Regions from separate parts of the Fictibacillus iocasae genome, predicted to be linked through region 2. Evidence: a T-box and tRNA genes for the amino acid it is inferred to sense, from the RefSeq annotation. Region 2 holds a T-box; the other holds one or more tRNA genes.

Region 1 (14,268 bases), on a different contig from region 2:
CCCCCCAGCGCAGCATTGCTGCCTATTTTTGACCACCCTCAGGCCATAATTGTTGTCCGAAAAAGGGTTGGTTACTCTATGATATGCAGGAGAGCTGGAGAATTGCTTTATTTTAGTAAGAATAAGTGAGGGTCGTGGTGTTTTCTCTCTTCCCTATAACGGCTTGGAATTTACATATATCGGAATGTTGCCTGCGTATTTCGTTTTCCAGCCGATTCTATTTTTAACTCGCCCGTGAATGTTAGAAAGTCAGCTGCTCATAACCTGATGTCAGCTACTTCGAGGTCGAATTCGCCGCGGCATTTATAAAAATGCCCTTTTCTAAAAAAATCTTTCTTTTCGTTTTCATTTTGACCATATCCTCTAAACGAACTAAGAAAAAGTAAAGTTTTTCACATCATAATCGCTATTATCTTGGTTAGACCATTATTTATTTTCATGTTAGGGTGATGAAAAGATGGGAGGGGACAAAAGTGATCATTAAGCAGCCTTCTCCGGGGATAAAATTGCTCCAAACTGCTGCACTTTACAGAAGAACCGCTAAATATTTTCCTCAATGGCCAGTTATTGAAGATGATTTCGGAAGGCTTAAAGCAGGTTATAAAGGCGAAGTTTCTTTATTGTATGAACTCAATATGTTGCCAAAAAACAGTCACACCTCTTTATTCGATATCAGACTGACAAATAATCAAAATTACTTCTTCCAAACAGATGTGTGTTTCATAACCAAATCATTCGCCCTCATTATGGAAGTGAAAAATATCTCAGGAAAAGTTTACTTTGATTTGTATGACCAGATGATCCGATATAAGAAGGATGGAACGGAAGAGTGCTTTCCTGATCCAATAAATCAAGTGATGATACAAGAAAGTCATTTCCGCAAATGGTTAGAACAGATGAAATGGACACTTCCGGTAGAATCCATTGTTGTGTTCACGAACCCCCAAACGATTATCACCTTTTCCGATACCTACAATCCTTCATTACGGTTAAAAGTAATACGAAAAAGAATTCTCCCATTAAAAATTCAGGATCTTTCAAAAAAGTATAAATCTGAGCTTCTTACTGACAAAGAACTCAAAAAATTGACCTATCAACTTCTAAAATTTCACACCGAACCTTCTCCCAACGCCTTAGAACATTACAAACTAAAAAGCACTGACATTCTATCTGGTGTTCAATGTCCCATTTGTTTACATCTGCCCATGAGAAGAACCTTTGGCAAATGGTTTTGTGAACATTGCTGTTGTTTTAATGCAACAGCACATAAAGCAGCATTTCAGGATTATGGGCTTTTGATTGATGCTCATATCACCAATAGACAAGCTAAGGAGTTACTGCATTTAGAATCAGCTTCCATTACAAAAAGATTGCTAAAAGAGATGCAGTATCCAATTGAAGGCAAGGGAAACAGTATTAAATATAAGATTAAGCAACAATCTGATTTTTCCATATAACGGAATGTTACCCGCGAACTTGTTATGTCGCCCGCGCTCGGCTGAACCTCGCCCGCAGCTCCCTTCTGCTCAGCCGCGCGGAACCGCATCTCGCCCGCAACGGTGTCGAACGCGGCCGCAGCCCAGCTTACCCACCCCAAAACAGACAAAAACCCCATTCCGCATAGGCGGAATGGAGCTAGTTATCGTCTTGGTCGTGTTCGAGCTGCTGGGGGTCAGGGGTTTTGCCGCTTTTTTTCACTTGTTCATTGGAGGATACGTGCTCCATTATTTTGCCGTGCTCTTTCATTTCCTCGAAGGTTGAGGCCATGGAGCCGTTTTCGCGTTTATCTTGATCTTTGCCGTCTTTTTTCACAGGGAATCACCTCTTGCCCTGTAGTTTCCCCTATTTGGGCTGTTCCAAACCGGTGAACACCTTCATTTCGTCAACCGGCCAGTAGCGGATGTTGGCTTCGCCAATGACGTCCTTCACCTTTACGAGGCCGATGTGCCGGCTGTCCTGGCTGTGCAGACGGTTATCACCGAGAACCAGAATCTGGCCTTCAGGAATCTTCTTCAGGCCGCCCGTAATTTCTTCGAGGGTGAAGTCCCCGGTCAGGTTGCTGTTTGGTATTTGTTTTTTATAATCCGCTAAATAGGGTTCGGGTACTGGCTTGTAATTAATATATAATTGATCATTGCGGTAAGCGATATGTTCGCCAGGCAGTCCGATCACCCGTTTAATATAGTCTTCTGATTCGTTGGCATGAAAGACGATCAAATCGAATCGTTTCGGCTCTGTGATTTCATAGCCGATCTTGTTCACGATCAAGCGGTTTCCGTTCTCGATTGTTGGCATCATGGACTCGCCATACACCACATATTGTTCAAATAGAAATTTTTTGATCACGATCGCCAGAATGAGGGCGATGCCAATCGCTTTAATCCAATCAACCAGTCCATTTTTTTCGGTGCGAGAGCTCATGAAGTCACTTCCTTTACCTATCTCTTTAGTATCAATTTACCATTGTAAAGCACTGAAATACAACCTGTCTGTTTCAGAATCGTCAGAAAAAGCATACCCGGATGCCTTGCTTCATCCAGGTATGCTGGTATCACTATTATCGGTTAAGGAGGCTTCCGACATACCTTAGCAGCTCATTGGCACTTGTCGTATTGTAGCCGTGTTCGTCAACGAGACGCGCGATGACTTCGTTAATCTTCTTCAGCTGAGACTCATCTGGCGTTTTGGATGATGTCGTGATCTTCACCACATCCTTCAGGTCAGCGAAAAGCTTTTTCTGGATCGCTTCACGAAGGCGTTCATGAGACTGGTAGTTGAACTTCTTCCCTTTTCTTGCATAAGCCGAGATTCGAATGAGGATTTCTTCACGGAACGCTTTTTTTGCGTTTTCTGAAATGCCGATCTGCTCTTCAATCGAACGCATCAGCTTTTCGTCAGGGCTCATCTCCTCGCCTGTCAGCGGATCGCGCAGCTTGTTTTTGTTGCAGTACGCTTCCACATTATCCAAATAATTGTCCATGAGTGTGATGGCGGATTCTTCATACGAATATACGAACGCTTTCTGGACTTCTTTTTTCGCGATTTCATCGTATTCTTTGCGTGCGACAGAAATAAAATTGACGTAGCGTTCTTTGTCTTCCTTCGAGATGGAGGCATGGTGATCCAGACCGTCCTTGAGGGACCGCAGCACATCGAGCGCGTTAATCGACGGAATTTCTTTACGGATGATCGTGGATGAAATGCGGTTGATAATATAACGCGGATCGATTCCGCTCATTCCCTCATCCGCAAACTCTCGCTTCAGCTCTTCCAAATCCACATGGTTAAAGCCTTCCACGATTTCACCATCGTACAGCCTCATCTTCTTCAGTAAATCCATGCCCTGTTTTTTCGAATCCTTCAGTCTCGTTAAAATAGAGAAAATAGCGGCAACACGCAGCGCATGCGGCGCAATGTGGACGTGTGACATGTCACTGGACTGAATCATCTTCTCATAAATGCGTTCTTCTTCAGAAACTCTGAGGTTGTATGGGACGGCCATGACAATGATACGGGAATGAAGGGCCTCATTCTTTTTGTTCGCGATAAATGAGCGGTATTCGGCTTCGTTCGTATGCGCTACGATCAATTCGTCGGCTGAGATCAACGCGAATCGGCCAGCCTTAAAGTTGCCTTCTTGCGTAAGAGATAATAAGTGCCATAAGAATTTTTCATCACACTTGAGCATTTCCTGAAACTCCATCATCCCACGGTTCGCTTTGTTTAGTTCGCCGTCAAAGCGGTAGGCGCGCGGATCGGACTCTGAACCATATTCGGCGATCGTCGAGAAATCGATGCTTCCAGTCAAGTCGGCGATATCCTGAGACTTCGGGTCGGACGGACTGAACGTTCCAATTCCGGTTCGTTTATCCTCTGAAAAGAAAATCCGTTCCACGACGACATCTTCAATGCGGTTGCCATATTCTTTCTCGAGCCTCATCGTGTTCAGCGGCGATAAGCTTCCTTCGATACGGACGCCATATTCTTCAAAGAAGTCCTGTCTTAAGTGATGCGGGATCAAATGCAGCGGGTCTTCATGCATCGGGCAGCCTTTAATGGCATACACCGCTCCGCTCTCTGTCTTGGAATATTGCTCGAGGCCTCTTTTCAGCATGGTCACGAGAGTTGATTTACCGCCAGAGACTGGCCCCATGAGCAGAAGAATCCGTTTGCGTACATCCAGACGCTTTGCTGCGGGATGAAAGTATTCTTCTACAAGGCGTTCAATCGCTTCTTCCAATCCAAAAATCTGGTTGTCGAAAAATTGATACTTCTTCTGACCGTTAGAGTTATCAATGCCAGCGTCTTTGATCATGTTATATACGCGGGAGTGTGCTGATTGGGCGACATGCGGCCGCTCTTTTAAGATATCTAGATACTCGGCAAAAGTACCTTCCCAGACAAGACGCTGCTCCTCCTCACGGTGCGATTGTATTTTCGATAAAATATCCATGAGTACCTCCCTTGATTTTTTGGCTCCATCAAGTGTTAATCTACTCTATGCGAGGATGTCCGTAATCATTCGGTCGAAACATTATTTTCAGATAAGGAGATTATTTCCTTCCCATGCGAGCCTGCATGGTAAAATAGGCATACATCAACTTTTAACACGCTAGAGGTGCATCATGAGTCGTTTGTTCGGTTTTGCTGCGTCCCTTTTTCTGCTCGGAATTGTGGCGCTTGCATGTATAGGATTAAAACAGGAAATACAACGCTACACCCCCATTGATCAGACGGTGCGTTCCATCGCAGATGTTTCCCGCTATCCGCTGGAAAAGAACAGCACAGCCTTGGACAGCAGCGGCAACGTGTTCTTCGAATTTAGGGGAACAGAGAACAGAATTTACATTGCGTATGAACAGATACCTAAAAGAGTGATTCAGAGCTTTATAGCCACAGAGGATCAGGATTTCCTCACACACCATGGCATTGATGGTAAGGCGATCGCACGCGCCCTGGTTACAAATCTGAAAGGCGGCGGTATCCAGGAAGGCGCGAGCACCATTACACAGCAGCTCGCACGAAACATGTTTCTCAATCATGACCAGACCTATGACCGGAAGCTGAAGGAGCTGTTGATCTCCTATCAGATTGAAAAAACGCTCAGCAAGGAAAAAATTCTGGAGCTGTACGTGAACACGATCTATTTTCAGAACGGTGTATATGGCATTGAAACAGCGAGCCGTTATTACTTGGGCAAGCGTGCCAGTGAGCTCACACTCGGTGAAACCGCCCTGCTCGCCTCTATACCGAATAACCCCTCCCTCTATAATCCTGTGACAAAGCTGGAGAACACAAAGAAACGGCAAAAGTGGATTTTAGATAAGATGCTAGAACAGAAGAATATTAAGCACGCAGAGCATGCCGCTGCGTGGCAAGAAAAAATCGAGGTACAGCAGAATCTGCCTTATAGAAGCTTTCCCGGGTTTGCCGCTTACGTGAGAGATGAGTTTCAGCAGCTGCTAGCCGATAGTCGACCAGAGCTCAAAGGAAAAGCATTGAGCAAGGAAACGGAACGGCTCATCGGTGAAGGAATTGTCATTGAAACCGCACTGGATCCTTCGTTACAAGCAAAAGCAGAACAGTCACTTGTCAACCGGCTGCCTTATCAAGAGGTGGAAGGCGCGGTCGCTGTTGTCGATCACAAACAGCATGAAATCATTGCTCTGTCAGGCGGCAAGAAATCCAACTATACAGACTTTAACCGTGCCTATGAAAGCCGGCGTCAGCCAGGTTCGGCGATTAAGCCACTTCTGGTGTATACGCCATATATTGATACGTTCAAAGCAAGCGGAGGCACATTAATCAATGCAGGGCCCTTCTGTAACAACGGCTATTGTCCGCAAAATTATGGAGGCGCGGTGTATGGCCGCATGCCGCTGAGCCAAGCTCTGGCATTTTCCGTGAACACACCAGCTGTCCGCCTTTTACAAACGACGGGTGTTAAACAATCGTTTAATTATTTGGAGCCGTTTCACTTTGGCGGCATCTCTACCAATGATCATCGTCTGCCGGCTGCGTTAGGCGGTTTTGAGTTCGGCTTTTCACCGCTGGAATTGACTTCGGCTTATAGCACGTATGCATCCAATGGCATCTATACGGCTCCTCACGCCATACGTTCGGTGAAATCAAGAGATGGCCAAGTTCTCTATCAATGGAAAAAGTCCAGCACTCCTGTATGGAGGCCGGACACGAATGAGAAGATGAGAGCATTGCTCAGCATGGTTGTGTCGTCTGGTACAGCTCGCCGTGCTTCGTTTGCCGGATCATCTTATATCGGAGGCAAAACGGGAACAACGAATAATGTAAACGACTTATGGTTCGTCGGTTTAACCGACCGGTATACGGCCGGTGTCTGGATCGGTCGTGATCAGCCTGCTTCCATCCGCTTTGTAGAGGGCATACAGCCGCAGATCGGCATATGGCGCGATGTCATGTCCTTCGCTCATAACCGGTAAATGTCCATTTCAACTTAAGGTTATGAGGCGATTCCGGCCATGAGCGCGTTATACAGCCTGACGACGGTATAGGCGGTCACCAAGCCGAATGCGGCCCAGAAGAACAGCTGCAAAAACACCATTCCCATAATGTTCACAGAGTTCATATACGTACTTGCTTTTAGCAGGAAGTAAAAGAAATAGACGAGCGCTGATGCTGCGAAAAGTATAAGGATGATGGTGAGGCTGAAGTTCAGCACGACGGCTGCCATCGCGCCGCCAAAGAATATCCAGCCTCCCTGCCTCGTCAGTCGAAGGGTATCGCCCTCTTTATCCATAGAAAAGAAAAACAACCCAAGCTGCATACATGAGTCTGACAGCAGCTTGAGCGCCGCGAAGGTCATGAAGAACAGGAGAAACAGACAGAAGCCCGCTGAAAGGTGAATCGTCTGGGCGGAGAACAGTTCCCGCATCCCTTGATAAACGCCGAAAAATTTCAGTTTACTAATTAGCAGTCTTTCAATATGTATGGCAAATGCGCTGCTGAACAGGATGATGGAAAACAGCGGCAAGTACCCGGTGATGTATACATTCTTCTTCAAAACAGATGATGTACCCCTTTCTGCATAAATCCTGTCCTCATTATACTCATTTTAGATTCACAGCGCTTTCTTTTTCCTTTATAATAAAGAAAACTTGGTTGACTCGTCAGCCTTAGTTGCACTTATACTATGGACTTTAACTTTTTGCCACGTCAATAAATCATCGTTGCAAAAAAGGTATATTTCCTATAGTGTAAAAAAAGGATACAAGGAAAGACTTATGCAAAAGGAGGACGGTAAAATGAGCTTTATTCTCATACTGCTTGTCATGCTTACGTTCTTAACTGCCATCTTTACAGCGGGCTACAATGACCGCCCTGGAAAGAACTAATACGCATACATATGAAAACGCCCCGATGTTTTGGGGCGTTTTTTTATTTAGGTATTTAGTATTCTTGTTAGTTTTGATGAAATCTGTGATATGGTTGATTTCCGTTACAGGCGCACGCTTATCCAGAGGGGCGTGGCGAAAAGCAGGGATGGCTCGTTCAGCCTAGGGCAAGCAAATGAGGAAGGGACCGAGAAAATCGCTCTTTGACTTATCGGGCACTTTCTCATTTGACCTCAAGGGGCTAGCCCTTCCGCCGCCAGCACCTTCGGAAGGTCTCACCTGTCTCACCTGTCTCACTCATCCCGCTGGAGTCTGCGCCTTTCACTCCAATCAACCTAGTCATGAAGCATTCATAGAAGAAACGACAAGTACTAAGATAAAGGTAATATCCACACAAAGTTCACGGAAGTATTACATCTAGCTTTCAATGTCAAAACCTCTTTCCACCATGCATGTTATCCAGCCATCCGCACTATGTTTATTTCCTCAGGTTTGGGTAGTCTTGTTGTCTTAGGGCTTCGTATATGAGGATGGCTGCTGTGTTGGATAGGTTTAGGGAGCGGATGTTTTCGTTCATCGGCAGCCGCATGCATGTGTCCATGTTGCTGTCGATCAGTTCCCGCGGCAGTCCTGTTGTTTCTTTTCCGAAGATGAAGAAGTAATCTTCTTCTCGATTGGTATAGTCAAAGTCTGTATGGTTTCTCTCTCCGAATTTCGTGACAAAGTGAAACTTGCCATCAGGGTATCGGTCGAAGAGTTCTTGTATGTCATTATAATACGTCAAGTTGACGTGCTCCCAGTAATCCAGCCCTGCACGCTTTAAGTATTTATCATCGGTTGAGAACCCGAGCGGGCGGATCAGATGCAGGTGCGTGTCTGTTCCTGCACATGTTCTTGCGATATTGCCAGTGTTCGCCGGTATTTCCGGCTGATAGAGTACAACATGAATAGCCAAAAAGCTCACCTCTTATTAATGATTGCTTCGACTATTATAGCACGCAACAGCGAAAGGGTCCGGTACCATTTCATGAAAATTTAGCGATAACGCCAATTTTCCGATGATGGTACCGGACCCCATGCTTTCTGCACTTTATACGATATGAAAGAACTTATATTGAATCCGCTTCGTGTATGCTGTGGAATCCTCGTATCCCCAGTAGCGCATGCGGCTGTTAGTGGTGTTGGCGTTAACGAGCGGTTCTCCCATCGGATCCTTCGCCACTACAATCGTGCTGTGCTCCCACCTGCCATCACCGTCAAAATCATAGCATACGATGTCACCGGGAAGCAGCTGGCTGGCAGAATATTTTTCTTCTGCGACAAGCCCAGTGCGCGATCCGCTCAAATACCAGCGAAATGCGTTCGCCACACTCCACGAATAGCTCCAGTTATTGTTTCTCATCCACCACCCTTTTGAACGGACGCCATGGTTTGTCATCTGTATACCGCCTGCGTTAATGCATTGCGAGACATAGTTCGTACAGTTCACATCGAAATTTTTGAATGAAGGGTTATGCGAATTCCACCACCGCTCGGCATACTTTACGGCTTCCATCCGCTGATAGATGCCTTTGCGGAAATCGGGCGGAGACATATCGCGGTCGATTTTACTGGCGTCGGTTGAACTTCCTTCTTCAATGATTGGGCCATCGCTCAGCATGACATCATCTTCAAACACACTGCGCCTTTCCTGAACAAGCTCTTCTACATAAAAGTCATAGCCTTGCTTGATCAGCAGGCTATGGTGCACCAGATAGTCGACCTGTGTCTTCCCGTCTGCTTCCTGTGTCCGAATGATCGAACCGCTCGTCTGATTATTGACGATGCTCGCCTTTCGTTCTTTGAGCATCTCTTTTTTTCGCAAAAAACTTTCCTGTTCCTTCACCATATAAAAGACTCTCGATGTACGCTCGCTGCCAATCATCCATTGAGACTGTGTTTGTATATAATTTTTCAGTATATTCGTCCACATGAACGGCCACTCCTCTCTGCTTTATTAACATATGAGAAAACGGCAAAAAAAAAGAACCCGCAAAATGGGTTCTACGAGGATTTCTGGCAGCTAGTATGCTCGATGGAGAGCAGTATTTCTTTCTTATCCAAACCTCCGCCATAGCCAACAAGCGCACCATTGGAGCCAATGACACGGTGGCATGGAATGAATACCGGCACAGGGTTCTGGTTATTGGCCGACCCGACGGCTCTAACCGCTTTTGGTGCACCGATTCCGGATGCCACTTCCTTATAGGAGCACGTTGATCCATATGGTATAGACGTTAGCTGCTCCCAAACTTTTTTCTGGAAAGGTGTTCCGTATAAATCATACTCTAGAGCAAATTCTCTAAGTGTTCCGTTAAAATAATTTCTTAACTGTTCTGTTGCGGCTGCTAATTTTAAAGGAGCATGAACGAGCTCTCCTTTAATAAAATACTTAGCCATCCATGCCTGAAGCGATGGAGTATTTTCGTTTAATGTGCCAAAGTCCAGCCGGCAGATCCCCTTATCGGTAGAAATAATCGTAAGCGGACCAATTATGCTTTCACATTCCTCGTAGTAGAGTACGGTTTTTATCTGACACATACATATCCCTTCTTCTTCGTTACTTGTCCTTTATACTATCCGACATGAGTAACTTTTGCGATTATGAAATTTGTTCATTTTTCATCATTTTTAGCCCTTTTTCTATCTCTGTAAGCACTTTCTCATCTTTTTCGTTTTCTTTTGCCACTATAAGATGATTCTCTGTATTTTCTCCGCCTATTTTACCAAGCGCCCATGCTGCCGTTCCGCGCATGACAGGCCGCGGGTCTTTTGTCATAACATGCACAAGATCAGAAACCGCAGAATTGTCTTTAAAATGAGCAAGAGCCAAAATGGCGTTCCGCTGTATCGGTTTTTTCCCGCGCCAAGACCCTGATACATGGCCAAACTTCTCCTTAAATTCCCGGTTGCTGATTGTAAGCAAGGGACGAAGCAGTGGCTTTGCCAGTTCTGGATCCGGCTCCATCTCCGGATGAAGATGGAAATCCTTTTTCTTATTTTCTGGACACACCGTCTGGCACGTATCGCAGCCGTAGAGCCGGTTTCCTATCTTAGAACGGTACTCATCTGGCATAAAATCTTTTGTCTGTGTCAGGTAGGCCACACATTTGTTTGAATCAAGCTGCCCCCCCTGTACGAGCGCTCCTGTCGGGCATGCCTCGACGCATATATTGCAAGATCCACACTGATCTTCCATCGGCGTGTCAGGCGGAATCGCGATGTTCGTGATTAATTCTCCTAAATACACATAAGAACCGAATTCAGGTGTAATGATCGCACAGTTCTTTCCGGTCCAGCCAATTCCCGCTCTCTCGGCGACTGCCCGGTCGGACAGCTCTCCTGTATCGACCATCGACTTCACGGCGGCATCCGGATGTTTCTCCAAAATGAATGCTTCCAGCAGCTGCAGCTTTTCCCGCAGCACATGGTGATAATCCCTTCCCCATGAGGCTCGGCAAAAAATGCCCCGCCTTGCTCCTTTCACACTTTTCGGAGCGTCTTTCATTTTAGATGGATACGCCAGAGCGATCGAAATGATGGAGGACGCACCTGATAGAAGCCGTTTTGGGTTCGTCCGCTTTTCAATATCCGGCTCTTCAAAACCTGACTGGTATCCAAGCTCCTGCTGAGTAATCAGCCTTGCTTTCAGCTGCAAAAACACGTCTGCCGCTGCAAAGCCGATCTTATCAATGCCGATTGTTTTACTATATGCGATTATCTCTTCCTTTAACTGGGCGCCTGTCATGCTGCGTCCTCCTTTCTGCAAGATTTATTCAATATATGGTACACTTGTGAATAAAAAGGGTGGTGCACATTATGAAAAAAGGGACGATCAGCCCTGCTGTCAAACAGCTTGTCCCCGGCTTTAAAATCGGATTCATTACCTACCATCATATCGCGGTTGGGGATTCTCCGCAAATGATTAAAGGCCGTTTCCAGCTATTCACTGAATCCATCCGTCTTGAGGATAAACAGCCATCAGACTGGCCGTATATTAAAGAATACCGCGATGTTTTCAAGTCTCTCGGAACAGATCCTTCCCGGTACAGACCTGCGTCAGAAGCACTGCTCCGCCGAGTACTGACAGGTAAAGACCTCAGCCCTGTAAACAGTGCTGTGGATGTTAATAACTTCTTTTCTCTGCGCCATGCACTGCCACTCGGCATATACGATGCCAAAATGATCGATGGGGATGTCGAGATCCGGCTCGGTAACGCGCAAGACGAATATGAAGGGTTAAACGGTCGTTTAATGAACATGGAAGGAAAGCTTGTCAGCTGTGATGCGAAAGGAGCATTCGGAAGCCCTATCGTTGATTCTAAACGGACTATGATGACAGAGCAGGCAAAAGAGGCCTTGCATATTATCTATCTTCCTCCGTCATTAGAGCCAGAAAATGCGGAACAGCTTCTAACATCCATCGCTCAAATGTTTACACAAGTTCACGGCGGAGAGGCTCATATCGCGCTTCTTACGTAATAAAGCACTTCCCGAGGGAAGTGCTTTATTAAAACCTACAACTAGCTTGTTATATATATAGTCATGCCAGTCTGAAAAAAGTACTTCACTCAGTAAATTTTTCTATTTATTTGGCAATTGTACAAGCCATGATGATGGAGCTGTCATAGAATATCGTACCTTGTACTTGAAAGGAGTGATGTACAATGGCAGCTTTAACGACTGGGCCTTTAAGAGAGGCAGGAAGTACAGTAACAGTAGATATTATTAACGAAGATGCAGCTGCACAGCAGACGGTTATCATGCAAGCATTCATTTTAGAAACAGATGGCACAAGAACCCCTTTCGTATCCGAAACGTTCACGATTGATCCGGGAGAGTTTGCTACGCGGACATATTCCATCGGCTTTACAGACGCTGTTGAGTTTCAGATTGATGTGTTTCCTTCCAACGATTTTTCCGCAACGTTTCGATTCGCCAATGATCTTGACGAATCCATTGGATACCTCGTCCGTCCTGAGTTAACTGAACTAACCGCGATTACTCCTATACCGTAATAGACGTGCGGACAAGCTGCCGACTGATAATCGGCAGCATTTACATACCTTCATCCATTTTTCTAGCATGTTGCTTATGGCACAAACTGTAATTAAAAAACGGCCTCTACTAAGTGTAGAAACCGTCATTGATTGTTTGTATAAGGAAGTAAAATGGTACCGGTGGCCGGGGTCGAACCGGCACTCCAGAAGGAACACGATTTTGAGTCGTGCGCGTCTGCCAATTCCGCCACACCGGCATGGAATCGAAAATAAGTGCTGCTTGCTGCTAAAATTAAAATGGAGGCGGCACCCGGACTCGAACCGGGGGTAAAGGTTTTGCAGACCCGTGCCTTACCACTTGGCTATGCCGCCGTTATAAAATAAAAAAATGGAGCGGAAGACGGGATTCGAACCCGCGACCCCCACCTTGGCAAGGTGGTATTCTACCACTGAACTACTTCCGCATATAAAAATGGCTGGGCTAGCAGGATTCGAACCTACGCGTGACGGAGTCAAAGTCCGTTGCCTTACCGCTTGGCTATAGCCCAATAATGGGGCGATCGAGGGGAATCGAACCCCCGAATGTCGGAACCACAATCCGATGCGTTAACCACTTCGCCACGACCGCCAGAATATCTAAGATGTAAATGGCAGGGGCAGTAGGAATCGAACCCACACCAAAGGTTTTGGAGACCTTCGTTCTACCTTTAAACTATGCCCCTATAAAAGGTATTGTGTTTGTCTGTCAAAAAAGAATGGTGGAGGGGGACGGATTCGAACCGCCGAACCCTGAGGGAGCGGATTTACAGTCCGCCGCGTTTAGCCACTTCGCTACCCCTCCACATGAGAGACAAATACTATTTTAATTCATGTTTGCTGATTTTTCAAGAGTGAATTTTTTTGTTGACTGATCACTCTTTGCAGCATCTTCACTAATAAAAAAGTGATGGTGCCGGCTAGAGGACTTGAACCCCCAACCTACTGATTACAAGTCAGTTGCTCTACCAATTGAGCTAAACCGGCTCAAGAGTTAAAAATATGGTGGCTCGGGACGGAATCGAACCGCCGACACGAGGATTTTCAGTCCTCTGCTCTACCGACTGAGCTACCGAGCCAAATGGCGGACCCGACCGGGGTCGAACCGGCGATCTCCTGCGTGACAGGCAGGCATGTTAACCACTACACCACGGATCCATTTGGTTGTACCTAAACGGTACTTCTGATATTTTATGAGCTAGGTGTTAATCGACGCAGTTCATAAAATAAAATTGGTTGCGGGGACAGGATTTGAACCTGCGACCTTCGGGTTATGAGCCCGACGAGCTACCAGACTGCTCCACCCCGCGACAATGAGTATGCTTACGGATGATGAGTCCGCGTTTGTTGTTTCTTCCTCTACACGCATAACCAAAGTAGTAGATGCGTCGAAACATGTCGCCGTGTAATCACTGATGATTACGCTCCATGCTCCACCCCTGCATTGATGCATGCAATGGTGTTTTTGAAAGAATAAATGGTGGAGGATGACGGGATCGAACCGCCGACCCCCTGCTTGTAAGGCAGGTGCTCTCCCAGCTGAGCTAATCCTCCGGATTTTAAAGTTGTGAATTGGTGACCCATACGGGATTCGAACCCGTGTTACCGCCGTGAAAGGGCGGTGTCTTAACCGCTTGACCAATGGGCCGATATTTTATATGTATTCATGGCGGAGAGCAAGGGATTCGAACCCTTGATACGGGGTTGACCGTATACACGATTTCCAATCGTGCTCCTTCGACCTCTCGGACAGCTCTCCAATGGCTCCACAGGCAGGACTCGAACCTGCGACCGATCGGTTAACAGCCGATAGCTCTACCACT
Region 2 (14,268 bases):
TTTAATCGCGATGTTGTTCCCTTCTGTTCCGCCCGATGTAAAAATGACTTCAGAAGGTTCAGCGCCCAAATATGAGGCGATATTTTGCCTTGCTTTGTTAAGAAGCCTTTCTGCTTCTCCTCCTTTGGAATGAAGCGAGGAAGGGTTGGCGAAAAACTGCCTTGAAACAGAAGCGAATGTTTGGACAACTTCTTCATACGGCCTAGTCGTAGCACTGTTGTCAAAATAAATCATAGCCATCCTCCTGATGAATGTTTCCGTGCTTTTTCACATTTTTTAATCATACCATAAACCGCTTGGCCAACCTACCACTTTTCTCTTTATAGCATGCCTAAAAACGTTCTGATTGTGCAGTCAGATATGTATTCATTTCCCAAAAAGCGGTTTAAAATCGTTTGAACTTTATTTCGGATGTATTTGTAAGCTGACATCAAGCGGTTCAGCTTAGGTGAAGGTGTACTTATACAGTGGACTTTTACTTTTTAGCCATGTTGTATCTTTTCGCAAAAAAGCGATGCTCCTTCAATGCTACAAAATCCAAATGAAAGAGGCTGCCCTGTTTTCAGCAGGACGGCCTCTTTTAAACGTGTGCCTTCATATTAATTTCCATTTGTTTCAGTACACCCGGATGTACGCTTTCAACTGCAGAGCCTGCAATTTGCAGCGCATCTTCATACTGGCAGTTGCGGAAGGCGATCTCTGCTTCAATAAGACGGATGGAAACGTTTTGATAGCTGCTTCTAAACCGGTTGCCATATTGTATCAGCTGTTCGGCCAGCTGAGCGGTCTCGATCATCTTAGCTGTCTCTTCATAGCCTTCTTCCACTGCAACGAGTGCCTTTTCAAGCACGTAAGATACTTCGGAGATCTCCAGCGGCTTTTCATCGAGCTTCTTAGACACCTCAATAATATACTCCTCAGCTTTTGCGATGGTCACGAGATAATGCTCAGGGAGGCCGGGAAGGTTGCTCTTTTGCACCATTCGACGTGCTTCCAGCAGTTTTCGGCGCAGTTCTTTTAATTTATCTTTCGTATGCAATTCGTCCTTTCGCAAGTTCAAAAGCATTTCCTGATAAATTTTCTGTGAGCGCTGCAGCTCGTCCAGCTGGCTTTTCATTTCCTCAATCATCTCGCGTATGACTGAGAATGAGTCCTTCTTTGAGACAATGGATTCTTCAATTAAATTAAAACGATTTTGAAGCTTGTTATACAGCTTTTCTATTTTTTTCTGCATTTCCGATTCATTATGATCGATCTGGTATGTGAGAGACACGATGTCCGTCTCCTCGCGCAGGTTCTCCATATTGATTCTCATATCATTCAAGATTTCGGCAATATGCTCTCTTTCTTTTAGAACAAACTGCTTAGATACGACTTCGTTTTCCAATAGCTCATACAGCTGATCCACTTTACTGAACATTTCATCGAGTTCTTTTTGTGAATCCTCCGTCTCGATTCGGTAAATCTTTTCGGTTACATCTGACAAATTGTTAGAAAGCTGCTCGATTTCCTTTTCGATGACAATATGGTTCAGCACATAGCCCTGCTGCTCCATTTCATGAAAGCCTTCTTTCAGGTTGCGAAGCTGGGAAGGAAGGTCTGACTGGACACTTACGAGCAGTTCTGGCACTGCCTGCATCTTAGTTTTTGTTACATGAAGACGGTTGGCGCTTTCGACTAAAATCTGGCGGGCTTCTAGATGGCTTCCCGCGCTCGTAAGCTGTTCAAATTCTTCAAATTTGTGCTGAATGTCTTCAAATTCTTTATCAAAGACAGATGCCGTCTGGCCAAGCGAGCGAAGGTGAGTCAAATAATATTTTTTCGCCTGTAAATACTGCTCCTTAGCCTCGATGATCTGTTCTCTGTTCAGCTCTTCACTCGTGATCAATTCGTTGATTTCTGCCGTAATGATTTGAATTCTAGATGAAATGCTGTCTAACGTGCGTTTTGCCTGGCGGGTAATTTCACGCGCTTTCCCGAACCGGTATTTATCTGCATATTCTTCCGCATCAAATAAATCTTCTTCAAGGCCTGGAAGGATAACGGTCACCATCTCATCCCATTCATTACGCCACGATTCAAATTTTTCTTCCGTTTCACCAATCATGACCAGCCCTTTTACTTTCGCGATTTCATCGGTGAGTGGACGGTTCATAATCTGGATTTTCAACCCTTCAAGGACGTCAATTTCGTTATAGATCTTGCGGCGCGACCATGCACCATATCCAATTAACAAAAGGACAGCGATTACTGCAGCAACGATAGGTAATGTCATAGGTAGCACCCTTTCTCTGTTTCCCCTATAAATATAAAAAGCCAGGCTGGCAGCAGCCAAGCTTACGATTGGTTTTATGTATATCACTGTGTTTTAATGTATTAAATATAACATGTAAACTAGATTTTGAACCAACAAAAATGCAAAATTTGATAAAAATTTTCCATATATAACAAAATTCATGAAAAGGAGTCGGATTATGCGATTTGATGGACATGTACACACACCGTTCTGCCCGCATGGATCGTCTGACACGCTGAATGAATATGCTGAGCGCGCCCTGTCACTCGGCTATTCTGGCATCACCTTTACAGAGCATGCTCCACTGCCATACGGCTTTACCGACCCTGTGCCTGAATCTGATTCAGCCATGAAACGAGAAGATCTTCCCCGCTACTTTCAGGCTTTGAAAGAGATCAAACAGGAATTCAAAGGCCGATTACAAATTTTCACAGGTCTTGAAGTCGATTTCATTGAGGGATTTGAAAAGGAGACCGATGCATTTTTGACAGATGTTCAAGATTATTTGGATGATGCGATACTCTCCGTTCATTTTTTACAGCATAAAGGGAAGTATTGGTGCATGGATTACAGCGAGGATCTGTTCGGTGAAATGGCTTCTGTCTTTGGAAGCGTAGACGACATATATGCCGCTTATTATAAGACCGTGAAGGATTCAGTCCAGTTCCGTTTCTCATCTTTTCAGCCAAGGAGAATCGGGCACATCACACTTGCGCGCAAATTCCATAAACGATATCCAGCTCAACGCACGTTCGCAGAGGACATCTTGTTTATTTTAGAGGAAATAAAAGCGAGGGATTATCAGCTTGATTATAATGGGGCAGGCACGGTGAAGCCAAACTGCCAAGAACCGTATCCTTCTGACTGGGTTGTTCAAGAGGCAGCCAAAAGAAAAATCCCGCTCGTGTATGGTTCTGATGCCCATACCGCTGCGGGATTACATCAAGGTTTCAGTGAGCTGCTTTATCGAGATAAATTAGCCTCCCCATTTTTCCTGGACGGCGCCGAATAAGACATTTGACAGAATGGAAGGTTTCTTTTCTGTCACACATACGAACTTTTCTATCCAGCTTCTGATCCATTTTTGATAATCGCTGTAAAATATGTTTTCTCCGACAGGAAGGTGAAAGACCTCTGTCAAATAAAGCGGCTGCAAAAAGGGCAGCAGCAGCATTTCTTTATATTGAACAGAAAGCAGATCAACAGACTGCCTTTTAAACTCTCGGCGCTTCATTCCTTTTTCAAAGAAGGCGTTCAAATAATATTTTTCTTTTGCCAAGTAGGTTGACATCAGTTCACGGATCAACGTTGAATCAAGGGTCATCTCACGGTGGACGAATCGGGCGAGCTCAAGGTTGTTCTTTTGATAGGAAAGCAGCTGCTCTGTCAGTTCTATTAATGTTCCTTTAGCCGTTTCCTTTGTTGAGGTATGATACACCACCTCAAGCCTGCGGACATAGCCTTCATAAAAGGACATAACGAGTTCTTCTAACAGCCCTTTTTTCCCGCCAAAATGATAGGAAACGAGGGCGATATTCACATTTGCTTTCTGGGCGATCTGCCTGATCGTTGTTCCTTTGAAGCCTTGGCTTGTAAACAGTGAGATCGCTGCATCGCAGATTCTTTCTTTCGTCCCTTTTATTGCGGTCTTCATCGTCTGACACCACCCTTTTTTAAACGCATGCCGTACACTGCCTAAATAGATTTGGACTGTTATGTAATACATTCTTGGGGAGGCGGGCAATACCTTTTCTAATCGCTCGACAAATAAGGCGGCAAATCTGTACACTTCAACATTTTCTGCTAAACTAAACATCATAATATCGACTATATAGGGGGATTTTGTATGTTTAACGTTCAATCGTACAGCAACGACCGATCTGAAGCCTATGAGCTGCTGTTTAAACAGCTAGACGCACTTCTTGAAGGAGAAAAGAATATCACAGCCAACCTAGCAAACGCTGCCGCCTTACTGAACCAATTTTTGGATCGCATTAACTGGGCTGGATTCTACCTGATGGAAGAAAGCTCCTCACAGCTTGTGCTCGGCCCGTTCCAAGGCCTTCCCGCATGTGTCAGAATTCCAATCGGCCGCGGAGTATGCGGTAAAGCAGCACAAGACAAAGAAACGGTAGTCGTGGATGACGTTCACCAATTCCCAGGCCACATTGCCTGTGATGCTGCTTCGCAATCTGAAATCGTCGTTCCGATGGTAAAAGACGGGGTGCTGATCGGCGTCCTTGATATCGACAGCCCTGAAAAAAGCCGTTTTGATTCTGTTGATAAAGAAAACCTAGAAACATTCGTCAGTGTGCTATTGAAGCACCTATAACAAACCGGGGTCCGGTACCTTTACCATTTAGAGCAGGTTTAATGATCCTGTTGGTAAAAGGTACGACCCCTTTATTCATTAAAGAGACCGCACTTCCACGTTTAACGGTGAAGTGCGGTCTCTCAATGTATTATGTGTTTAATGCCTGCTCGATATCTGCCCATATGTCCTGCCAGGCTTCAAGTCCGACAGAAAGGCGAAGCAGCGTTTCACTGATTCCCATTGCTGCCCGGTCTTCCGGAGGAACAACAGCATGTGTCATCGTCGCGGGATGCTGAATTAAGGTTTCAGCATCTCCAAGGCTGACCGCGATTTTAATGAGCTCCAGGGCGTTCATGAACCGCTGCGCATCTTCTTTCGTACCACAAATTTCAAAGCTGATCAATCCCCCTGGACCGTCCATTTGCCTAGAAGCCAACGTATATTGCGCAAACTCTGGATCTCCAGGAAACAGCACTTTTGAAATTCGCGGATGCTTTCTTAGTTGTTTTGCGAGCTCTGCTGCATTGCTGCAATGACGGTCCATCCGAACCGGAAGAGTCTTCATTCCTCGAAGAAGCAGCCAGGCATCAAATGGCGACATCACGCCCCCTATGTCCTTCTGTGTCGTCATTGAAAGATGGCTCATCAATTCCTTGCTCCCGGCAGCTAGACCTCCAATCACATCACCATGTCCGCATAAATATTTGGTTGCACTGTGAATGACAACGTCGCAGCCAAGTTCAAGAGGCCGCTGTAAATATGGAGAAGAGAACGTATTATCCACTACTACGGGTATACCAAACTCTTTTGCTATTTCAGCCACAAGCTTAAGATCCACAAGCTTCATCGTCGGATTGATCGGCGATTCCACATATATTAAAGCGGTTTCTGGCCTGATCGCCGCCCTGATCTGCTCTTCGCCATCCATTGACTGAAAACTGTGACTGACTCCAAAACGTTCCTGCATAAAATGGAGCAGGCCGAACGTACACCCATATACGCCTTCGGAACATAAAATATGGTCACCTGTTTTCACCATGCCCATTAAAACAGCAGATACTGCCGCCATCCCTGATCCAAACGCCAAGCCTTTTTCTGCTTTTTCAAGCGCCGCGATCCGCTGCTCCAGCATCTCGACCGTCGGATTTTGAAGACGTGAATAAATGTATCCTTCTTCCTCGCCTGCGAATCTGCGCTCGCCTGACTGCGCATCAGGAAAAACAAAGGTGGATGTCTGAAAAATCGGCGGTGCCAAGCTCCCGAAATGCTTGAGCGCATCATATCCACTGTGTATAACCTCTGTCTCAAATTTTCGTGAACGTTCTTGTTTTGACTGAATCTCTTCCATCATCGTCAAAGACCTCATTTCACATAATGTAAGCGCTTTCTTTTATTATCATATCCTGTAAAGCAAGGATTGACAATCATTATTGAACGTGTGGTGAGCCTCTTTTTCAGCAGTGCTTGACTTCCACTACTTTACGTCGTATACTGTTCTTTGTGTAAAATAACGCAGCACTGTGTCCATCTGCTGTTTGATTTTGTTCCTTTTTAAAGGTACATCGCGTAGCTTCTCGGCTGCTGAAGTGAAGATGTGTGAAAACAAAATCGGCTGCTGAAAAGGGCGGAGTCACTGTTTCTTGTTTTACTCCAAAACAAAACACGTGAAGGAGGAGACTATTATGTCTCGATACACAGGATCTACGTGGAAAATTTCCCGTCGTCTTGGAATTTCATTAAGCGGAACGGGTAAGGAACTTGCTAAGCGTCCTTACGCTCCAGGTCAACACGGACCAAACCAACGCAAAAAAATCTCTGAATACGGACTTCAGCTTCAAGAGAAGCAAAAGCTTCGCCACATGTACGGAGTGAACGAGCGTCAATTCCGTCGCATTTTTGATGATGCTGGCAAAATGCCTGGTATCCACGGCGAAAACTTCATGGTTCTTCTTGAGTCTCGTCTAGATAACGTTGTTTACCGTCTTGGTCTTGCTCGCACACGCCGTGCGTCTCGCCAGCTTGTAAACCACGGGCACATCACAGTAAACGGAAAGCGTGTAGACATCGCTTCTTACCGTCTTTCTACTGGAGATGTAGTTGGTGTACGTGAAAAGTCACGCAACCTAGTAGCAGTTAAAGAAGCTCTAGAAACAAACAACTTTGTTCCTGACTTCTTGACTTTCGACGAAAACAAGCTTGAAGGCACATTCACTCGTCTTCCTGAGCGTTCTGAGCTCCCAGCTGAGATCACTGAGCAGCTTATCGTTGAATTCTACTCTCGTTAATTGTAACGAAGCAAAACCCCGATTCTATTTGGAATCGGGGTTTTTGTTTTTGTAAACAGATTAGTTAACTTGAAAGAAAACAGTGAAGCCGTTGGCCTCCATTTCAGGCGCACGCTTTCCGCGGGGCAGTCGGTGAGCCCCTTCGTCGCAAGCGCCATTGAAGGGTCTCACCTGACCGCTTGTCCCGCAGGAGTCGGCGCCTTACATTCCAGCCAACTAAGTCGATGAAGAACTCAAGATATAATCAATATTCACAATAACCATTTTCACTTCTATTCAAATCCAAATCTTCTTGACGGTTTAATGAATATTAAAATAAATAAACACTCTACTCTAAAAAAAAAAAACGGAGTAACATTATATAATTTATTGAGGGATTATCATGATTAAAAAAATCGATATAAATAATAGAAAAAAAGCTCAAGAAGTACTAAATGTGCAAATTCCTTCTTACAATATGGAAGCAAAAATTATTGGCACATATGAGATACCTCCGTTAAAAGATACAGTCGATAAGTTACAGCAATGTGGTGAAACTTTCTTTGGCTATTATTCACAAGACAAACTATGTGGTGCAATATCATTTAAAATTGAAAATAATGAAATGGATATTCACCGATTAATCGTAGATCCAAAACATTTTAGAAAAGGAATTGCTCAGAAACTTTTGGAAATCGCTGAAGCACAGAAAGGAATTGAGTCAATAAAAGTTTCAACTGGTTCAAAAAATACTCCCGCAGTTAGATTTTATATAAAGAATAGGTACCAAAAAGTTAACGAAGTCAAAGTAAATGAACTAATTTCCTTAACTCATTTTGAAAAGAAAATTTAAATGTATATATAACAATCAAGTGTATTAAATGGAAGATAAAAAACGACCAAATTTGGTCGTTTTTTACTTTTTGGGGATATTCAATTACAATGCAAGTTCACAAGCTAAAAACTTTTTTACTAATAATTGAAAAAGTGATTTCTTTATTAAAAGGATACCCAATTATTAAGATCAGTCCACTTCCCGCATCATGCTGCTTTGCAGGATGTCGAACCATTGTTCTGTGTTCATGTTCAGCTCTGTTGCTTTGACAGCAGAGGCGATGCGTTCTTTCTTGCCGCTTCCGACGATCGGCATGATGCGGCCAGGGTGAGCGAGTAGCCACGCGTAGGCTGTCTCATCAAGGCTTTCTGCCCCAATTTCAGCTCCTACCTTCTCCATCGTCTTTTTCACCGCAATACTTTGTTCATCACTTCCGGAGAACAAACGGCCGCCAGCAAGCGGTGACCATGCCATTGGCGCGATGCGCTTCTCTAGGCAATGATCCATTGCTCCATTAAAGAAAGAATCCGTATGCAGCACAGATAACTCAATCTGATTCGTAACTAGCTCCACATCACAATAGCTTTGAAGCATATTGTATTGTGACGGTGAAAAGTTGGATACACCGAAATGTCTTACTTTTCCTTGCTTTTTTAACAGGTTAAAAGCTTCAGCCGTTTCTTCCGGGTTCATGAACGGATCAGGGCGATGAATAAGCAAAAGGTCAAGATAATCCGTGTTCATGTTTTTCAGCGAGCGTTCAGCCGAAGTGATAATGTGCTGCTTGCTCGTATCATATGACTTAATGCTATGCTCAGGGCGATTACCAGAAATCAGCTTGATGCCGCATTTGGATACAATCTGGATCTTTTCGCGAAGCTCCGGTTTAAGAGCGAGTGCTTTTCCGAAAATCTCTTCGCACGTGTAACCTCCGTAAATGTCAGCATGGTCGAATGTGGTAATGCCCCACTCGATGCACTGTTCTACAAGCGCAAGCAGTTCTTGATCGCTTAAATTCCATTCTCCCAGTCTCCAGTGACCATGTACGATACGTGAAAATTCCAGGTCTTTTGCTAACGTGATTTTTTCCAACTCTCTCACTCCTGATTGTTTGTCTAGTTGATTAAAAACGAATCAATGTATACTTTTTCTTTCCGCGGCGGATTAGTACAAATTTATCCTCAATACGGTCTGAAGCGCTGATGATGGCATCAAGACTTGTCAAACGCTCTCCGTTGACTGAAATTGCACCGTTCGTAATATCTTCTCTGGCCTGGCGCTTAGAAGGAGATACCTTTGCCGCAACAAGAAGGTCGACTAACAAAACATCGTCTCCTGATTCCATAACGTGTGATGGGAATTCTTTAAATCCTTGCTCAATTTCTGTACCTGTGAGCTCGCTCACGTTTCCGCTGAAAAGGGCTTCTGTAATTTTCAATGCCTGCTCATATGCCTGTTCGCCGTGCACGAGTGTCGTCACCTCACGCGCTAGTGCCTTCTGCGCCTCACGCTTTTCTGGAGCTGACTGAAACGATTCCTCTAGTGCTAAAATCTCTTCCTGTGACAAAAAGGTGAAGTATTTGAGCATGTTCATCACATCGGCATCGGCCGTGTTCACCCAGAACTGGTAAAACTCGTAAGGTGTCGTCTTGTCAGCATCTAGCCAGATGGTTCCAGATTCCGACTTGCCGAACTTAGTACCGTCTGCCTTCGTGATAAGCGGAATAGTCATACCGAACGCTTTTTCTTCTTCCCCCGAACGGCGAATCAATTCCATCCCTGCTGTAATATTGCCCCATTGGTCACTTCCGCCGATTTGCAGCTTGCAGTTTTCTTTTTGATGAAGGTTCAGAAAATCGTACGACTGGAGAATCATGTATGAAAACTCTGTAAACGAAATTCCCGCATCGAGGCGCGTGTTAACAGAATCTTTCGCGAGCATGTAGTTAATCGAAAAGTTCTTTCCAACATCACGCAGAAAACCAATAACACTCAGCTCGCTTAGCCAGTCATAGTTATTGACAGTCTTTGCCGGGTTGTTCTCGGCATTAAAGTCTAGGAAACGCGAAAGCTGATCTTTGATCTTGTTCGACCAATTCACAACTGTTTCTTGTTCATTGAGCGTACGCTCTGCTTTCTTACCACTCGGGTCTCCGATCAGACCTGTCCCGCCGCCTACTAGTGCGAGCGGCTGATGTCCTGCAAGCTGAAATCTCTTCAGCGTGAGAATCGGGAGGAGGTTTCCGATATGAAGGCTGTCTGCCGTCGGGTCGAAGCCGCAGTATAAAGTGACCATCCCGCTTTCTAATTCTTTTTCCAATCCTTCGCGGTCCGTTACTTGATGCAGCAGTCCGCGAAACTCTAAATCGTTTAAAATTGACATATTGTTCTCTCCTTTTTCCGTTTTGCAGGCAAATAAAAAACGCCCCTAAAAAAGGGACGTGATTTCTCGCGCGGTACCACCCTGATTGAGAGCAAAAATCAGCTCTCCGCCTCAACTTGTTAACGGATTAGATCCGTTTCCTGCTACTTTCATATTTGTTCACAGGAAAAGCTCCAGGAGGTAATTCACTTACGCCTTTGTGCTGGTTCACATCAGCCACCAGCTTTCTGAGTCAGGGAGACGCACGCTACTTGTTCCTATCTACGCTTATACGATATTCGCCATTGTTTTCTCATTTTTATCATATTAAGTGAGCACTGTCAATGACAGGGAAAATAATTGAATGTTCAAACGATTGCTTTTCCGCCGTTTTCATTATGGTATAATTAGACGGGATAGGGGGGAATTATGGGATGTCTCAACTAGATTCACTGCGTGAAAAATGGGAGAGTTTGACCCGTTTTTTGCATGAGAAAAACATTATGTATACAGCGAGCCTAACATACAGCATTTTATGGAATACATTTTTAGTACTCGTCGTGCTCGGCTTGCTGGGAGGCACATTTGCTGCCGGAGTGGGCGCAGGATTTTTTGCATCACTCGTAAAGGATGAACCTGTAAGGGCTTATGCTTCTATGAAAAAAGACATTTATAACTATGAAGAGACCAGCAGGGCCTATTTTAGCGGCGGAGAAGATATCGGAGCGATGAAATCCGATTTGGACCGCACAGAAATTCCGCTCGCAAAGGTTTCTCCTTTCGTTAAAAAAGCGGTGATCGCCACAGAGGACGAGTATTTTCACGAGCATGAAGGCGTCGTCCCAAAAGCGATCATGCGTGCGATGTTCCAGGAATTTACCGGATCAGAAGTGAGGTCAGGGGGCAGCACGCTCACACAGCAGCTAATCAAGAACCAGATCCTTACGAATGAAGTTTCCTTTGACAGGAAAGCGAAAGAGATTCTTCTCGCGATGAGACTCGAAAAGTTTTTCAAAAAAGAGGAAATTCTGGAAGCCTACTTAAATGTAGTGCCTTACGGCCGGAACTCTTCTGGAAACAATGTAGCGGGCATCCAGGCAGCCGCACAGGGTGTGTTCGGCGTAAATGCTGACAAGCTGAATCTCGCACAGGCGGCCTACTTAACAGGGCTGCCGCAGAACCCGTTCGTGTATACACCATACGATAACAGCGGCAATGTCAAGCCAGAAAAAGAGCTGCAATATGGCATAAACCGCATGCAAACTGTATTGAAACGGATGTTGACCGGCGGACATATCACTGAAAAAGAGTATTCACAGGCATTGTCTTTTGATCTGCGCAAAAGCTTAACGTCCAATAAGCAGACTTCATTTGAAAAATATCCGTATATTACATATGAAGTGGAAAAGCGAACCGTTGAGATCCTGAGTGAGCTTCAGGCCAAGAAAGACGGTAAAGTGTGGAGCAAACTGAAGCCAAAGGAGCAGCTGGAATACAAAGATAACGCCAGCAAGCAAATGGGCAAAAAAGGCTTGAAAATTTATACCACACTAAACAAAAAAATGTATGAAAAAATGCAGCAGACGGTTAAGAACAATAATCTGTTTCATCCCGCTCTGCATTATTACAAAGAGCAGAACGAAAAAGGCGAATGGGTCACGAAAAGTGAGCCTGAAGAAACAGGCGGCATCCTGATTGAAAACAAAACAGGAGCTATCCTGTCATTTGTCGGTGGACGCGACTTCAACCGTGAACAGGTGAACCACGCTATGAGGGCACCGCGTCAGAACGGATCAACGATGAAGCCCCTGCTCGCTTATTCGTACTCAATGGAGCTTGGGAAGGTACAGCCTGGAACGATTATTCCGGACGCCCCGCTGCAGCTTGGCGATAAATATGTCGGCAACTGGGACGGCAAGTTCAAAGGTCTCCTTTCTGTCAGAGAATCTCTGAAGCAGTCGCGCAACACACCAGCAATTCGAAGCTATTTGCGGGTGAATTCTGTTGAAGCGACGAACAAACTGATTCAGATGGGCTTCTCCCGCATCGCGGAGGAAGACCGCTATATTCCTTCTATGGCTATAGGAGGAATGACGATTGGAGCGACAGTAGAAGAAAACACAAACGCATTCGCTACATTCGCTAACGGCGGACAGTTTGTGGATGCCTATATGATTGAGAAAATTGAAACAAATAAAGGCGAACTTCTGTATCAGCATAAAGCCAAGGCCGTTCCCGTGTTCTCTCCTCAAACATCGTATTTGACCATTGATATGATGAGGGATGTCCTCTCGAGTGGAGGAACAGCAGCAGGCGTTAAGCGAATGCTGTCGTTCTCTACAGACTGGGCTGGAAAGACCGGAACGACGAATGAAGATAAAGATTCCTGGTTTGTTGCCACCAATCCAAATGTGACGCTCGGTGTTTGGCTCGGATATGACCACCCTGCTCCGCTTCAAGGACGGACTGGCCCGAGAAACCAGGCTATATGGGCAGCTCTTGCGAATGATGCGTACAGTATAGCACCAGAGCTAATGGCGCCGAAAAACACCTTCGCTATGCCTAGTGGAATCGTCAGAATGCAAATTTGCGGAATCTCTGGAAAGCTTCCTTCCGATCTTTGCCGCAGCGCGGGGCTCGTAACGAGCGATCTGTTTAATGCTAAGTTCACACCAAATGCCGTGGATGATACGCTTATGCCTGGACGCTACGTTATCGTTGGCGATGAGAAGTATAAAGCACTGGAGAGCACACCGGAAGAATTTACGAAAGTCGGTGTTCTCATTAAAGAGGATTATTTAAAAGAGCTTGGCTTCGACAAGCTGACGGATGAAACAACGAAAAGCAATCTGTTTGAAAACGTTGTTCCAGAAAAAATAATGAATGACAACGGCAGTGCGCCTGCTCCTGTGGCTGGCTCAGCGGCAAACAACGGAAAGCTATCATGGGCAGCGAGCGGTGAAAAAGATGTAATCGGGTACCGTGTCTATCATTCACCTGATGGAAAAGCGCCATTTAAGAAAATAGCCAGTGTAACATCGGATATCACGTCTGCCCCAATACCTTCATCAGGTATCGTGTATGTTACCGCAGTTGATATCGCCGGCAGAGAATCCGGATCCGCAACGAAAGTTACAAGTGGACCAAAACCACCTGCTGAACCGCCGAAACCAGAGGGTGGCAAGCCGGGCACAGGAGATCCGCCTCCAACAGATCCTCCGCCAGCAGAACCGAACAACGGCAACCCTGGAAAGAAAAAGAAAAAGAACTAAAAAAACAGCAGCAGCCGATCCGGCTGCTGCTGTTTTTTTCGGTTCAATTACCTGCTAATCTTCCATGGTTGAAAGGTCACCTGTCGGAAGGTCGAGTTCCCATGCCTTTAATACACGGCGCATAATTTTTCCGCTTCTCGTTTTCGGTAGCTTATCTTTGAACTCAATCTCCCGCGGAGCCGCATGAGCAGCGAGTCCTCTTTTAACGAAAGCACGAATTTCTTCAATCAACTCGTCATTAGGAGTATAGCCGTCACGCAGCGCGATAAAGGCCTTGATGATCTCACCCCGTACAGGATCAGGCTTTCCGATCACGCCCGCCTCTGCTACAGCAGGATGTTCGACAAGCTTGCTTTCCACTTCAAACGGCCCGACACGCTCCCCTGATGTCATGATCACATCATCAATACGCCCCTGGAACCAGAAGTAACCGTCTTCATCCATATAAGCGGAATCTCCTGAAACGTACCAGCCACCTGGAGTAAAATACGACTCATACTTTTGTTCGTTGTTCCAGATCGTATGCATCATGGACGGCCACCCTTTTTTAATCGCAAGGTTGCCCATGCGATATGGCGGGAGCACGTTGTCCTGATCATCGATGATCGCAGCGGTGATTCCCGGAAATGGCTTGCCCATTGATCCTGGCTTGATCTGCATGGATGGATAGTTGCTGATCAATTGTGCGCCTGTTTCCGTCATCCACCAGTTATCATGAATACGCAGGTTGAACACCTTCATGCCCCATCGTACGACTTCAGGATTCAACGGTTCTCCGACACTGAGAATATGCCGTAAAGATGACAGATCAAACTTTTTGAGCACTTCATCTCCAGCACCCATAAGCATGCGGAATGCTGTCGGTGCACTGTACCAGACCGTGACACCATAACGTTCTATCGTAGCATACCAATCTTCCGGGCTG

What was found. The T-box of region 2 lies ahead of tyrS (tyrosine--tRNA ligase). A T-box ahead of a tRNA ligase gene usually reads a tRNA of that ligase, here a tRNA-Tyr.
Region 1: it has a tRNA-Tyr gene. The T-box ahead of tyrS (tyrosine--tRNA ligase) is inferred to sense a tRNA for this amino acid. The anticodon was not compared.

The regions. Positions count from the first base shown of each region.
Region 1 is NZ_JBHTCP010000048.1:108,333-122,600, forward strand. It holds gene ACFQPF_RS14970 (nuclease-related domain-containing protein) at 474-1,457, shown strand; gene ACFQPF_RS14975 (hypothetical protein) at 1,636-1,812, opposite strand; gene lepB (signal peptidase I) at 1,843-2,421, opposite strand; gene ACFQPF_RS14985 (PrkA family serine protein kinase) at 2,558-4,453, opposite strand; gene ACFQPF_RS14990 (transglycosylase domain-containing protein) at 4,626-6,458, shown strand; gene ACFQPF_RS14995 (DUF5366 family protein) at 6,479-7,039, opposite strand; gene trmL (tRNA (uridine(34)/cytosine(34)/5-carboxymethylaminomethyluridine(34)-2'-O)-methyltransferase TrmL) at 7,849-8,325, opposite strand; gene ACFQPF_RS15005 (amidase domain-containing protein) at 8,461-9,342, opposite strand; gene ACFQPF_RS15010 (methylated-DNA--[protein]-cysteine S-methyltransferase) at 9,414-9,950, opposite strand; gene queG (tRNA epoxyqueuosine(34) reductase QueG) at 10,012-11,157, opposite strand; gene ACFQPF_RS15020 (B3/B4 domain-containing protein) at 11,229-11,891, shown strand; gene ACFQPF_RS15025 (hypothetical protein) at 12,077-12,427, shown strand; tRNA gene ACFQPF_RS15030 (tRNA-Leu) at 12,582-12,666, opposite strand; tRNA gene ACFQPF_RS15035 (tRNA-Cys) at 12,708-12,781, opposite strand; tRNA gene ACFQPF_RS15040 (tRNA-Gly) at 12,799-12,873, opposite strand; tRNA gene ACFQPF_RS15045 (tRNA-Gln) at 12,883-12,957, opposite strand; tRNA gene ACFQPF_RS15050 (tRNA-His) at 12,962-13,037, opposite strand; tRNA gene ACFQPF_RS15055 (tRNA-Trp) at 13,058-13,131, opposite strand; tRNA gene ACFQPF_RS15060 (tRNA-Tyr) at 13,166-13,250, opposite strand; tRNA gene ACFQPF_RS15065 (tRNA-Thr) at 13,357-13,432, opposite strand; tRNA gene ACFQPF_RS15070 (tRNA-Phe) at 13,449-13,524, opposite strand; tRNA gene ACFQPF_RS15075 (tRNA-Asp) at 13,528-13,603, opposite strand; tRNA gene ACFQPF_RS15080 (tRNA-Met) at 13,679-13,755, opposite strand; tRNA gene ACFQPF_RS15085 (tRNA-Val) at 13,924-13,999, opposite strand; tRNA gene ACFQPF_RS15090 (tRNA-Glu) at 14,019-14,093, opposite strand; tRNA gene ACFQPF_RS15095 (tRNA-Ser) at 14,113-14,204, opposite strand; tRNA gene ACFQPF_RS15100 (tRNA-Asn) at 14,207-14,268, opposite strand, start outside.
Region 2 is NZ_JBHTCP010000051.1:129,757-144,024, reverse strand. It holds gene ACFQPF_RS17120 (cysteine desulfurase family protein) at 1-234, opposite strand, end outside; gene ezrA (septation ring formation regulator EzrA) at 581-2,275, opposite strand; gene hisJ (histidinol-phosphatase HisJ) at 2,475-3,308, shown strand; gene refZ (forespore capture DNA-binding protein RefZ) at 3,273-3,950, opposite strand; gene ACFQPF_RS17100 (GAF domain-containing protein) at 4,143-4,628, shown strand; gene megL (methionine gamma-lyase) at 4,759-5,961, opposite strand; gene rpsD (30S ribosomal protein S4) at 6,293-6,895, shown strand; gene ACFQPF_RS17085 (GNAT family N-acetyltransferase) at 7,278-7,727, shown strand; gene ACFQPF_RS17080 (aldo/keto reductase) at 7,899-8,801, opposite strand; gene tyrS (tyrosine--tRNA ligase) at 8,833-10,092, opposite strand; T-box leader at 10,142-10,365, opposite strand; gene ACFQPF_RS17070 (transglycosylase domain-containing protein) at 10,506-13,343, shown strand; gene acsA (acetate--CoA ligase) at 13,398-14,268, opposite strand, start outside.